3 regions of the Breoghania sp. L-A4 genome follow, and region 2 is predicted to be linked to each of the others. Evidence: predicted binding sites of a transcription regulator. Region 2 holds the regulator's gene; each other region holds the start of a gene.

Region 1 (4,734 bases), 1.1 Mb from region 2:
GGCGTGACCTCCTTGCCGCGGATGTGGCGGTGGGTGGCCTCGTGCAGGGCGGCCTGGATGACGTCTTCCATCTCGTCGGCCGGGATCTCGGAGGCTTCCGGCACCGGATTGGCGATCAGCACGCCGCCATGCTGGCCGAAGCGCGCGCGCGCCTTGAGCAGCCGCGCCACTTCTTCAGGCGTATCCAGCCGGAACGGGGCCTTCAGTCCGGAGCGGCGCGACCAGAAGGCGGGGAATTCGTCCGTGCCGAAACCCACCACCGGCACGCCGCGCGTCTCCAGCAGTTCCAGCGTCTTGGGCAGGTCGAGCAGCGCCTTGACGCCGGCGGCCACCACGCAGACCGGTGTGCGTGACAGTTCGTCGAGATCGGCGGATATGTCGAACGTCATTTCCGCGCCGCGATGCACGCCGCCGACGCCACCCGTCGCGAACACCGCAATGCCGGCGGCATGCGCCGCCATCATGGTGGCGGCCACCGTGGTGGACCCGGTTTTCCCCGCCGCGATCGCCACCGCCAGATCGGCGCGCGACAGCTTCATCACATGGTTGGCCTGGGCCAGATGGGTAAGGTCCGCGTCGTCCAGCCCGACGCGCAATTCCCCTCAAGCACGGCGATGGTCGCCGGCACCGCCCCATGCGTCCGGATTTCCGCTTCCACCCGGCGCGCCGTCTCCACGTTCCTGGGCCACGGCATGCCGTGCGTGATGATGGTGGATTCCAGCGCCACCACGGGCCGTCCGGCATCCATGGCCTCGCGAACGTCCGGGGCCAGGACGAGAACGTCGGTGGTTTCATGCGGCTTCATGCGAGGGACTCCGGATGTGATGCCGCCCCGTTTCCCATGCCTGTCAGGCGGCCTTGGGGGACGACGCGCGGCACCAATGTGTCTCAGCAAGGGCGATCAAGCACAAGCGAAAACCGCGTGTCAAACCCGGGCGTTCCCGCACGGGTCATCGCGCTATCGGGGCATGCGCCGTGGTCGAGTCCAGGCGCTTGGTGACCGCATCCAGGCTGATGGCGGCGCCCTCAAGCGTCAGCGCCGCGGTGGCCAGCCCGCGTGCGAGCGCCGCATCCAACGGGAACCCGCCGAGCAACCCGCTGAGCGTGCCGCCGATCAGCGCGTCGCCCGCGCCGGTGACGTGACGCACGTGGACGGGCAGGGCGGTCATCCGCCCCGCGCTGCTTTCCGAAGTCTCCCGCCGGCACCACGCCACGCCATTCGCCCCATCGGTCACCACCACCGCGCGTCCGCCGGCCGCACACAGGGCCTGGGCGAGGCCCCCGGCGGAGCGGTCTGCGCCAACCCTGTCGCCGAGAAGGGCGATGGCTTCGTCCCTGTTCGCGAAAAGCAGGTCAATGCGCGCCAGACAGGAGCGCAGCCGTGGCGCCTTGGCGATCGACACCACATCCGCCGCGATCACGCGGTCCGCGGCCATGCCGCACAGCGCGACCAGTGTTGCCTCGGAGAGATTGGCATCGATAAACCACCAGTGCGCATCGGCAAGCGCCCCGGGGAGCGGCGCGAAGTCGGTGTCCGTGACTTCCTCGGTGATGGTGGTGTCGGACACGGCGGCGGCGAGCCGCCCGTCCGGGTGATGCAGGGCGAGATAGCTGGCTGTGGCCAGCGTCGACGTACGGATCGCCGAGATGTCGATGCCCAGGTCTTCGAGAGCGGCGCGCAGCGTGTCGCCATCTGCATCCGCGCCCAGACGTCCCGCGAGCGCCACATGGCATGTCGCTGAACCGGAATTGAGCCGCGCCAGAATTCGCGCCACATTGGACGCCACCCCGCCGGGGCGCACCGCAATAACGCCCGGCGTCGAGGTGTCGGGGAGAACATCACGCGCTCCTGTGGCGATGCGGTCCATATGGATGCCGCCGATCAGCGCGATCCGGCGCGTGTCATCCGTCGTATGTTCATTCCGGTCAGCCGTCATGGATCGCGCCGCCTTGTTGGTGTGTCTGCGATAGCAAGCCGTGGGGCGGCGCGCAATTTGTTGTTGGCCGCCGCTCGGGCGCCCGGCGCATTCCGGGTGGGTGGCGATTCTGCGCCGGTATGGCGTCCCGGCGCGTGCCGGTGGTCGAGGCAGGTGCAAGAGGCGACCCGGAACATTTGGCGAACATACTGAAATTTATGGTGTTTTCATAAGTGCTTGACAACTGTTCGAGAAATTGGAACAAAAACGGTACAAACATGAAATTTGTATCGCCCGTCCCACCGTGGAATAAGGAGCCCTATACGATGTCACAGGCCGATCTCCGCCTCGTCGAGGGCACAGGAATGGATAAGACTAAAGCACTGGATGCGGCGCTGTCGCAAATTGAACGGGCCTTCGGCAAGGGGTCCATCATGCGGCTCGGTGAAGGCCAGGTTGTCGAGATCGAAACCGTATCGACCGGATCGATCGGTATTGATATCGCGCTCGGCATCGGCGGTCTGCCGCGCGGCCGTGTCGTGGAGATCTACGGGCCGGAATCCTCGGGCAAGACTACGCTGGCGCTGCACACGATCGCCGAAGCCCAGAAGAAGGGCGGCATCTGCGCCTTCATCGACGCCGAACACGCGCTCGATCCGATTTACGCGCGCAAGCTGGGCGTCAACATCGACGACATGCTGATCTCGCAGCCGGACGCGGGCGAGCAGGCGCTGGAAATCTGCGACACGTTGGTGCGCTCCGGCGCCATCGACGTGCTTGTGATCGACTCCGTCGCGGCGCTGACGCCGCGCGCGGAGCTGGAAGGCGAGATGGGCGACAGCCTGCCGGGCCTGCAGGCGCGGCTGATGAGCCAGGCGCTGCGCAAGCTGACCGCGTCGATCTCCAAGTCGAAGACGATGGTCATCTTCATCAACCAGATTCGCATGAAGATCGGCGTCATGTTCGGCTCTCCCGAGACCACCACCGGCGGCAATGCGCTGAAATTCTACGCCTCCGTGCGTCTCGACATCCGCCGTATCGGCTCCATCAAGGACCGTGACGAGATCGTCGGCAACCAGACCCGCGTCAAGGTGGTCAAGAACAAGCTGGCGCCGCCGTTCAAGCAGATCGAATTCGACATCATGTATGGCGAAGGCATCTCCAAGATGGGCGAGTTGATCGATCTCGGGGTCAAGGGCGGCATCGTCGAGAAGTCCGGCTCCTGGTTCTCCTACAACAGCCAGCGCCTGGGTCAGGGCCGCGAGAACGCCAAGACCTTCCTGCGTGAGAACGTGGAAGTGGCCGCGGAGATCGAAAGCGCGATCCGCCAGAATGCGGGTCTTATCGCCGAGAGGATCACCGATCCGGACGGTGACGCGGGCGTGGCGGACGAGGATTGATCCTCGCTCTTGCGGGCGCCTGACCGGCCGGTCGCATATGATGCGGCTGCGGAAGGGCACGCTTCAGCTTTTGCCTGTAGGTGGCGGATCGCGGTTTTGGTCCGGGTATCGCGTGCAGCGATTATGACAGTACGCCCGTCGGCAATGCGCCGGCGGGCGTACTGCGTTTCAGCGCCCATCGGCGGGGTGTCCGGCCTGGTTCAAGCGTGCAGAAGGCGATCCCCGCCGCCCGGTGCACCGTCGGGTTCACAGCCGGCGCTTATTCGGCAGCTTGAAACCGCTTCGCCTTGCCCGAATATGCAGGAGGCACTAGAAACGCTCCAAACAGTCAATCCGGAGCAGCGCGGTCGTGTTCCGCGCCGGGAAGCATGAGGTCGAAGCCAGTCCATGAGCGGCGTAAACGAGATCCGGTCAGCGTTCCTTGAGTATTTTCGTCGCAATGGCCACGAGATAGTGCCCTCAAGCCCCCTGGTTCCGCGCAACGATCCGACACTGATGTTCGTCAACGCGGGCATGGTGCAGTTCAAGAACGCGTTCACCGGCGTCGAGAAACTGGACTATTCCCGGGCGGTAACCGCGCAGAAATGCGTGCGCGCCGGCGGCAAGCACAACGATCTCGACAACGTGGGCTACACCGCGCGCCACCACACGTTCTTCGAGATGCTGGGCAACTTCTCCTTTGGCGATTATTTCAAGGAGCAGGCGATCGAGCTGGCCTGGGGTCTGATCACCAGGGAATTCGGCCTGCCCAAGGACAAGCTGCTGGTCACCGTCTACCACGACGACGATCAGGCGTTTGATCTGTGGAAGAAGATCGCCGGCCTGTCCGACGACCGGATCATCCGCATCCCCACGTCTGACAACTTCTGGGCGATGGGCGACACCGGCCCCTGCGGCCCGTGCTCGGAAATCTTCTACGATCACGGCGAGAAGATCCCGGGAGGCCCTCCGGGCTCGCCCGATGAGGACGGCGACCGCTTCATCGAGATCTGGAATCTCGTCTTCATGCAGTACGAGCAGATCACCAAGGAGCAGCGCGTCGACCTGCCGCGCCCGTCCATCGACACGGGCATGGGGCTGGAGCGCATCGCCGCGGTGCTGCAGGGCGTGCACAACAACTATGACATCGATCTGTTCCGCGCGCTGATCGCGGCCTCGGAAAACGCAACCGGCACGAGTGCCGAAGGCGGGAGCGCCGCCAGCCACCGGGTGATCGCCGATCATCTGCGCGCCAGTTCCTTTCTGATCGCCGACGGCGTGCTGCCGTCGAACGAGGGGCGCGGCTATGTGCTGCGGCGGATCATGCGCCGCGCCATGCGTCACGCCAAGCTTTTGGGCGCGCAGGATCCGGTGATCTTCAAGCTGGTGCCGACGCTGGTGCGCGAGATGGGCCAGGCCTATCCGGAACTGGTGCGCGC
Region 2 (4,734 bases):
GTTGAACGGCGGCAGGGGACGGCAGGCTCCAGCGGCTATCGCCTCCTTGTTGCGCCGCGCACGATGTCCAAAGTCCCCCCGATCGCCTGCCCCGGCTGGTGCGGGTCACGGTGCGCTCGGGGGAGAGCGTGCCGCGCGTCTCAAAGCCCGTGCGTTTCCTGGCGCGCCTGTCGCCGCCGGGAGGCGCCGTGCTGCCGGGCGGATACGCCTTCGACCAGGCGGCCTATTTCGCGTCGATCGGGGCGAGCGGCTTCGTCTACGGCGATCTCAAGCCCGTGGTCGATGCCGGGGATTGGCCGGAGCCGGGGTGGCGGCTGCACCTCGGCGGCGCGCTGACGGACATCCGTTTCGCGATCTCGGCGCGCATCCGGGACAGTCTGTCAGATCCGGCGACCGGGACGGACAGCGAGGCGGGCGGCATCGCGGCGGCCCTGATCGTCGGCGACCGCGGGGGCGTCAGCGAGGCGGCGCAGGAAAGCCTGAGGGTCGCGGGGCTCGCGCATGTTCTGGCGATCTCCGGCATGCATATGGCGCTGGTGGCGGGCACGATCTTCTTCGCCGTGCGCGCGGTTCTCGCCGCCTCGCCGGCGCTCGCGCTGGGGTATCCGATCCGCCATTGGGCGGCGGGTGCGGCGCTTGTCGCGGCCACTGTCTATCTGGCGCTCTCGGGCGCCTCGATCGCCACCCAGCGCGCCTACATCATGGCGGCGATCGTGTTCATTGCCATGCTCAGCGGGCGCCGGGCCCTGACCATGCGGTCGGTCGCCGTGGCCGCGTTGTTGATCCTGGCCGCATCGCCCGAGGCCTTGCTGCAGCCGGGCTTCCAGATGTCGTTTGCCGCCGTGATCGCGCTGGTGGCGGCGTATGAGGCCTGGCGCAAGCGCGGCGCGCGCGAGACGACGCGCGCCGGGCACACGCTGTGGCATGGCTTGCGCTTCTGGATCGCCGGATTGCTGGTCACCTCGCTGATCGCCGGGCTGGCGACGGCGCCCATCGCGGCGGTGCATTTCTATCGCACGGCGCCCCTGGGGCTTCTCGCCAACATGGCGGCGATGCCGTTGGTGAGTCTGGTGATCATGCCTGCCGCCGTCGCCTCGGTCCTGGCCATGCCCTTCGGCCTGGACCCGCTGCCGCTGTCCGCCATGGGCGCCGGCATTGACGCCATGCTGGCGATTGCCGAGACCGTCGCGCGCTGGACGCCGTCCGGCGGGCTCGTCGGCGCCGTGCCGCCGGTCGTCGGACTCGCCTGCGTCGCCGGGCTGCTGCTTCTCGCCTTGCTCAAATCGCGCTGGCGGCTGATCGGTCTCGCCCCCATCAGCCTGGCGGCCGTGCTGCATTTTGGCTTTCCCCCGTCCGCCCGGATATTCTGATCAGCGAGGACGGACGCACGGTCGCCGCGCGCCAGCCCGATGGCCGCCTGGCGATCCTTCAGGGAAGCGGCGGGCGCTTTGCGGCCGAGGTCTGGCTGAGGGCCGATGGCGATGTGGCGCCGCTCGCGGACCGCAAGGCCCGTGCGCCGGTGGCGCGCTGTGATGATCTTGGGTGCGTGCTGAGCGCGGGACTTCAGGCGCACGCCGCGCCGGCGCGGGCCGCCCGCGCGCCGCCCGCCTTGCACATCGCGGTGCCGAAAACCCCGCAGGCGCTGCCCGAAGACTGCCGCCAGGCGGATGTGATCGTCGCCTTCTTCGAAGTGCCGGACTGGTGCGCGCGAAGTGCCCTGGTGTTCGACCGGACACGCCTTTTGCGCGACGGTGCCGCGGCGCTGTATCTCGCCGGACCCTCAGACACGCGGATGCCGGGCGGCGCCCGGGATCCGGTCTCAAAGCAGCCCGGACCCGGCACGGGAGCCGCAATGCCCCTGGATGCCGACGTGCCGCCGCTTGTGCGCTCCGCGCGCATCGAGACCGTCCGGAATGGCCGTCATCGTCCGTGGCACGGCGCGCCCGCGGATTGACCGCGTGTTCGCGCGATCCCGCGGAACGGAACCGCGTCCTGCCGGTGCTCAGTAGCGCCGGTAGAGCGCCACGAGCTTGCCCTGAACGCGGACCCGGTCGGCGCCGAAGATCCGTGTTTCATAGGCCGGGTTGGCGGCCTCCAGTGCGATCGAGGCGCCCTTCTTGCGCAGGCGCTTCAGCGTCGCTTCCTCTTCGTCCACCAGCGCCACGACAATGTCGCCGCTCTCGGCGGTGTCGCCCTTGCGGATCAGCACGGTGTCGCCGTCCAGGATTCCTGCGTCGATCATCGAATCGCCGCGAACCTCCAGCGCGAAATGCTCGCCCGACGACAGCATGTCGACGGGAATCGAAATGAAGTGGCTGTGTGTCTGGATCGCCTCGATCGGCACGCCGGCGGCAATCCGTCCCATCACGGGAACGGAGACCACGTCGTCGGGCGAGGCCTCGCGGGACGGGGCTCTTTGCGGTTCGCGCTTGCCCAGCGATCCTTCGATGACGCTTGGCGAGAAGCCGCGGCCGCGCTGCGCGGCAAGACTCGGAGAAATCGATTCCGGCAGCTTGAGAACTTCCAGCGCCCGCGCCCGATTCGGCAGCCGGCGGATGAAGCCGCGCTCCTCAAGAGCCGTGATCAGGCGATGAATGCCGGATTTGGAGCGCAAGTCGAGCGCATCCTTCATCTCGTCGAACGACGGCGGCACGCCGGCCTCCTTGACCCGTTCGTGGATGAACATCAGCAGTTCGTATTGCTTGCGCGTCAGCATGGATGGCCTTTCGCTTGCGGGTCCCTTGGCGCGGCTCGGAATGCCAAGCCGCAGCATCGGGTACAAAACACGAACGTAGGCTACCCGTTCTGTTTGTGTTCTGCAAGGCGAATATGAATGATGGATGTTGTTGGCGCGTTCGCGCGACGCAACGGCGGCTAGAGCCGCACGATGCTGACGGCGTCTCCGGCCGCCGCCGCGGGGGCGTGCGGCGCGCGGATGATCAGCGCGTCGGCCGCGGCGAGCGTGGCCAGCATGGAGGAATCCTGCAAGACGAACGGCGTGGCCACCAGACGGCCCGATGCGTCGCGCGACAGCCTGGCGCGCAGATAGTCCTGGCGGCGGTCGTTTTCGCCAAGCGCATCTCCCAGGATGGCGTCCTCTTCCTTCGGGCCGGAGCCGGGCTGACCGAGCAGCGCATCGAGCAGCGGCTTCAGGAATAGAAGCCCGCATACCATGGAGGAGACGGGATTGCCGGGCAGGCCGAGCACGCGCATGGGGCCGAGGTGGCCGAACATCAGCGGCTTGCCGGGCCGCATGGCGATGCGCCAGAAGGCCAGTTCCATGCCCTCGTTGCCCAGCGATTCCTGCACCAGGTCGTGGTCGCCGACGGAGGCGCCGCCCAGCGTCACGAGAATGTCGGCGCCCCATTCGAGCGCGGCGCGCACCTGGGTGGCGATGGCCACCTGATCGTCGCGGGCAATCTCCAGCATCCGTGCCTCGCCTCCATGCGCGCGCGTCAGGGAGGCGATGCCGAACTGGTTCGAGGCGACGATCTGGTCGGGCGCGGGCTCGGTGCCCGGCGGCACGAGTTCATCGCCGGTGGCCAGCACCGCGACCCTGGGACGCCGGCGCACCGGGATCTCGGCGTGGTTCATCGCCGCGGCCAGCGCCAGCGATCGGTAGCACAGGCGGGTTCCCGCCTTGAGCAGCACGTCGCCTTGGGTGAAATCGAGCCCGGCGCGGCGCACGTAGCGGCCCAGCGGCACGGCCTCGTTGGCGACGATCGTGTCACCGTCGCGGACCGCGTTTTCCTGGATCAGGATCGAATCGGCGCCTTCGGGCAGCGGCGCGCCGGTGAAGATGCGCACGCATTCGCCGGGGCCGACGGAGCCGGAGAATTCATGCCCCGCGGGCGCGTCGCCGATGACCTTCAGGGAGGCCGGCACCAGTTCCACGTCCGCCGCGCGCACCGCGTAGCCGTCCATGGCGCTTGCGGCAAACGGCGGCTGGGTGCGGGTCGCCGCCAGATCCTCGGCCAGCACGCGGCCGTCGGCGTCGGCCAGCGGCACGCGCTCGACCTCGGTGGGCACGAGTTTGTCGAGCAGGCGGGCCAGCGCGTCTTCGACCGATATCAGGCTCATGTGGCGGCGCCTCTATGTGTTGTCCGGGGCGGTCCAGGAGCCCGACTGGCCGCCGGATTTCTCCAGCACCTTTATGCCGGAGAGCACCATGCCGCGATCGACCGCCTTGGCCATGTCGTAGATCGTCAGACAGGCGACGGAGGCGGCGGTGAGCGCCTCCATCTCGACGCCCGTCTGTCCCGACAGCTTGGCCATGGCGGTGACGCGCAGGCCGGGCAGGGACTCGTCGGCCACGATGTCCACGGAGACCTTGGACAAGGCCAGCGGGTGGCACAGCGGGATCAGTTCGTGCGTACGCTTGGCGGCCATGATGCCGGCGATGCGCGCCGTGGCGATCACGTCGCCCTTCTTGGCGTTGCCGGACAGGATCATCTCCAGCGTCTCGGGCTTCATCAGCACCGAGCCGACCGCCGTGGCGGTGCGCGCGGTGACGGCCTTCTCCGAGACGTCGACCATGTTGGCCGCGCCGGTGTCATCCAGATGCGTCAGTCTCGTGCCGGTGGCCATGAGTGCTCCTAACGGTGCGCGCGGGCAAGCAGCGCCTGCGTCGCGGCGGCGACGTCGTCCTGGCGCATCAGGCTTTCGCCGACCAGGAAGGTCTCGATGCCGACACGTTCGAGCCGCGCGCAATCGTCCGGTGTGAAAATGCCCGAT
Region 3 (4,734 bases), 180 kb from region 2:
GGCCGCAAACGCGGCATAGGCATGAAGCTGGATGATCAAGGGCGCGGAAAACAGAGGGGCGAGGCTCATCGGCCGATGGTGCTCCATTGCGAAAAGGCGGCCTGAACGGAGCCGGGCCGCGCAAGCATACCGCGCAAGGCGCTTCCTCTCAGACACCGCGCAACGCCGGTCACAGGAACCATTCTTTGCAACCGGTGGGACAAGCCCGCCTCCACCGCGCACCCGCCCTTGCAGGGAGTGGGGACCGATAGAGCAAGCCGCCGATGCTTCGAGACGCCGTCTGAGACGGCTCCTCAGCATGACGTTGTCCGTGTTGATATTTTTCGTGAGATCGCCACGCACTCAACGTCACCCTGAGGAGGCCGCGCGTGCGGCTGTCTCGAAGGGTCGGCGGCATCATGCCAACGGCCGAAAATATCCAACCCAACATTCGCTCAGAACGGGATTTCGTCGTCCATGTCGTCGACCGGGCCGCTGCGCTGGCCGCCCGGAGCACTCTGGCCACCCTGGCCGCCCTGACCGCCGCCATACTGGCCGCCCTGGTTCATCGGCGCGGACTGGCCGAAGTCGCCGCCGCCCTGACTGCCCTGGCCGACCCGTCCGCCGGAGCTGTAATCACCGCCGCCCTCACCCTGGGCGCGCCCGTCAAGCATGGTCAGCGTCGAGTTGAAGCCCTGCAGCACAACTTCCGTGGAATATTTGTCCTGGCCGCTCTGGTCCTGCCATTTGCGGGTCTGCAGCTGGCCCTCGAGATAGACCTTCGAACCCTTGCGCAGATACTGCTCGGCGACCTTGCACAGGCCCTCGTTGAAGATCACCACACGATGCCACTCGGTGCGCTCGCGGCGCTCACCGGTGTTCTTGTCGCGCCAGCTGTCCGAGGTGGCGACACTCAGATTGGCGATCGGACGGCCATCCTGTGTGCGGCGGATTTCCGGATCGGCGCCCAGATTGCCGACCAGAATGACCTTGTTTACGCTGCCAGCCATGTCTGAACTCCCGTCTCAAATCTTTGGGCGACCCTAACGCTTTTGCGGCGCGAACATCGCAAAACCATCCGGTTTTCCACAATAGGCTCCACAATACCGCAAGCCGCCACCGCGCCGCAGGATCAAAACGCGGACATGTTCGCATTTTGTTCCCATCAATGCAAGCAGCGCCTTAGCCGCCCCTTCCGCCGCAACACGGGCGCGGAGGCCTATTCCGCCATGGCGACGAGATCCGGCCAGACCTGCGTCGAGAGAAGCTGGCAATAGATGCCGGCCATCAGACCGTCGTTGCGCAGGCCGAGATAGGCCTCATCGGGCAGTTCCTGCAGGCGGCGCTCGTCGATGACGAAATAATCGGCGATGCGGACGGTTTCACCGTCCTTCAGGGTGAATTGCGCCTGGTTGGAAACCAGCAGGTCCAGCTCCTTGAGCCGGGCGACGAACGTGTCCGTGGCCCCGGCCTGGCGCTGGAAGGTGGCGCAGAACTCCAGCGCCTTTTCCGTCTGCTCGCTCGGCTTGCCGTCGACGAACAGCGGGACCTCACCACCGTCGCGCAACCGCGGGCACGCACTGTCAATGCAGAGCGCGAAATTGTCGCCGCTGTTCTCGCGCACCAGAATATAGGGGTAGCGGCGCACATAACCCGGCACATAGGTGGACGGTTTCCAGCGCCCGTCCGCGCCGACGAACAGATTCTGCTGCTGGCGCAGCCCCACCATCGCCACCGGCTGCGGCACATCGCGCCCAACGAAAACAATGGGATAGGTCCGGCAGGCGGCGGGGAACTCCGCCAGCGTGATGGGGATCGCCTGGGTCGCGGCGGCGAAGCTCATGTCATCGCTGCTATCCAGCCCCAGCGCGCCGTGCCGGTCCGGGTTCAGCGCTTCGGGCGCGGAGTAGAACAGCGGCATCATCGCCCCGCCCTGCGCGGCAGCCGCGGCGCTGCCCGCGCCATTGCCCTCAGCCGGCGTTTCGACGGGATCATCGGTCATAAGCGGTCCCTTGAGACAGGTCTTTCATGGCGGCACTATTGCAAAGATCCAAAGGGATTAGAACAAAAAGGCGCACTCGCCCACAGACTCTTTGCCCGTGTATCAGGCGATCCGGCGGCCCGGACAGGCTTGGCAGGCGGCACGACGCCGCCACGCAATCAGGACAAGCAGCCGGCGCCGATGCCTTGCAGAACCGGTCCGAAACGTCGCGAATTTCATTCAGATCGCTGCGGAATCGGCCCTGTTTCGGGGGGGTGTTTCGATGGATTTGAAGTGTTTTCGAGAAGAATCCGGCCCGATCCCGCTGCGGGGTTCTCCCCACGGAATTTGGGCGGACCATCCCGCGCATTTGCTCTTGTTCTCTTTTTGTACTTCTATAATATTGAGTCTGACAGCGCCTTGATTGACCCGTATAACCTCCCACTTGATGCCACGGGCCTCAAGGGGCATCAGACCGCAGCCAGTTCGCGCGCCGCCCATCCCGGCCCACCGGATCCATCGGGGGCCGCGCTCGAGCGCCACCACGCATTGTTCAGGACCCGGACGCGCCGGGCCCGCGAGGAAGTTTTCATGCCGGATACCAAGCCGCCGGAAGCCACATCCGACGCCGTTACCACCACCGTCGCCACCAGGATCGACGCCACGCGGTTCATCTCGGTGCGCGGCGCGCGCGAGCACAACCTCAAGAACGTCGATCTCGACATCCCGCGCGACAAGCTGGTGGTGATGACCGGGCTGTCCGGTTCCGGCAAATCCTCGCTGGCGTTCGACACGATCTACGCCGAGGGCCAGCGCCGCTACGTCGAAAGCCTCTCGGCCTACGCGCGCCAGTTCCTGGAAATGATGCAGAAGCCCGACGTCGACCAGATCGACGGGCTGTCGCCGGCGATTTCCATCGAGCAGAAGACCACCTCGAAGAACCCGCGCTCCACGGTGGGCACGGTGACCGAGATCTACGACTACATGCGGCTGCTGTTCGCGCGCGCCGGCGTGCCCTATTCGCCGGCGACAGGCCTGCCGATCGAGAGCCAGACGGTGAGCCAGATGGTCGACCGGATCATGGCGCTGGAGGAAGGCACGCGGCTCTATCTGCTGGCGCCGATGATCCGCGGGCGCAAGGGCGAATACCGCAAGGAACTCGCCGAGCTGATGAAGAAGGGCTTCCAGCGCATCAAGCTCGATGGCGTCTTCACCGAGATCAACGAAGCGCCGGCGCTGGACAAGAAGCTCAAGCACGACATCGACGTGGTCGTCGACCGCATCGTGGTGCGGCCCGACATCGCCTCGAGGCTTGCGGATTCTCTGGAGACCGCGCTGCAGCTTGCCGACGGTATCGCGGTGGCGGAATTCGCCGACAAGCCGCTGGAGGCGGCGGCCGAGGGCGCGGTGCTGCAGAACCGCAACGAGACGCACGAGCGGATGCTGTTTTCGGAAAAATTCGCCTGCCCCGTCTCCGGCTTCACGATTTCCGAAATCGAACCGCGGCTGTTCTCCTTCAACAATCCCTTCGGCGCCTGCCCGACCTGCGACGGACTGGGCACGACGCTGAAGTTCGAGGGCGATCTGGTCGTGCCCGACGGCACACTCACCTTGCGCGGCGGCGCGGTGCTGCCCTGGGCCAAGACCGGCTCCACCTCGCCCTATTACGCGCAGACGCTGGAGGCGCTGTGCCGCCACTTCAAGGGGTCGATGAACACGCCGTGGGACGATCTGCCCGAAGGCCTGCGCGATTGCATCCTGCATGGCTCGGGCGACGAGGAGATCACCTTCACCTATGACGACGGCGTGCGCAGCTACCAGACGCAGAAGCCGTTCGAGGGCGTGGTCGGCAACATCGAGCGGCGCTGGCGGGAGACCGACAGCAACTGGGTGCGCGAGGAGCTGTCGCGCTACCAGTCCGACAGCCCCTGCCCGGCCTGCAGCGGCTTCCGGCTGAAGCCCGAGGCGCTGGCGGTGAAGATCGACGGCAAGCACATATCGCAAGCCTCGCAGATGTCGATCCGCCACGCGCGCGACTGGTTCGAGCATGTGCCCGACACGCTCAATGAGAAGCAGAATGCCATCGCCGCGCGGATTCTCAAGGAGATCCGCGAGCGGCTGCAGTTCCTCAACGACGTCGGGCTGGAATATCTCACCCTGTCGCGCAATTCCGGCACGCTGTCGGGCGGCGAGAGCCAGCGCATCCGGCTGGCCTCGCAAATCGGCTCGGGGCTGACCGGCGTGCTCTATGTGCTCGACGAGCCCTCGATCGGGTTGCACCAGCGCGACAACGCGCGGCTGCTGGTGACGCTCAAGCACCTGCGCGATCTCGGCAACACCGTGATCGTGGTGGAGCACGACGAGGACGCGGTGCTGGCGGCGGATTATGTGGTGGACGTGGGCCCCGGCGCGGGCGTGCACGGCGGCCACATCATCGCCCACGGCACGCCGGCCGACATCATGGCCAGCGAGGCCTCGCTGACGGGGCAGTATCTTTCGGGCACGCGGCAGATCCCGGTGCCGGAAAAGCGCAGAAAAATCTCCAAGACGCGGCAGCTCAAGGTGATCGGCGCCACCGGCAACAACCTGCAAAACGTCTCCGCCGGCATCCCGCTGGGCACGTTTTCCTGCGTCACGGGGGTTTCGGGCGGCGGCAAGTCGACCCTGCTGATCGACACGCTGTACCGCGGGGTCGCGCGCAAGCTCAACGGCGCGCGCGCCCATCCCGCGCCGCACGAACGCATCGACGGGCTGGAGTATCTCGACAAGGTCAT

Evidence for each region. The regulator LexA, encoded in region 2, represses DNA repair genes until DNA is damaged. The targets are predictions, from matches to a motif close to TGTTCNNNNTGTGTTCNG.
Region 1: the regulator LexA is predicted to act here: its motif matches at 2,106-2,123, upstream of recA (recombinase RecA).
Region 3: the regulator LexA is predicted to act here: its motif matches at 2,338-2,355, upstream of uvrA (excinuclease ABC subunit UvrA).

The regions. Positions count from the first base shown of each region.
Region 1 is NZ_CP031841.1:3,414,854-3,419,587, reverse strand. Features, by position in the region: partial or broken gene D1F64_RS15650 (pseudouridine-5'-phosphate glycosidase) at 1-748, opposite strand, end outside; gene D1F64_RS15645 (PfkB family carbohydrate kinase) at 951-1,937, opposite strand; gene recA (recombinase RecA) at 2,243-3,316, shown strand; gene alaS (alanine--tRNA ligase) at 3,704-4,734, shown strand, end outside.
Region 2 is NZ_CP031841.1:2,294,033-2,298,766, forward strand. Features, by position in the region: gene D1F64_RS10585 (ComEC/Rec2 family competence protein) at 129-1,370, shown strand; gene D1F64_RS10590 (hypothetical protein) at 1,484-1,954, shown strand; gene lexA (transcriptional repressor LexA) at 2,003-2,716, opposite strand; gene glp (gephyrin-like molybdotransferase Glp) at 2,875-4,080, opposite strand; gene moaC (cyclic pyranopterin monophosphate synthase MoaC) at 4,093-4,587, opposite strand; gene trpC (indole-3-glycerol phosphate synthase TrpC) at 4,596-4,734, opposite strand, start outside.
Region 3 is NZ_CP031841.1:2,473,019-2,477,752, reverse strand. Features, by position in the region: gene D1F64_RS11390 (DUF2306 domain-containing protein) at 1-69, opposite strand, end outside; gene D1F64_RS11385 (single-stranded DNA-binding protein) at 435-989, opposite strand; gene D1F64_RS11380 (SapC family protein) at 1,199-1,981, opposite strand; gene uvrA (excinuclease ABC subunit UvrA) at 2,615-4,734, shown strand, end outside.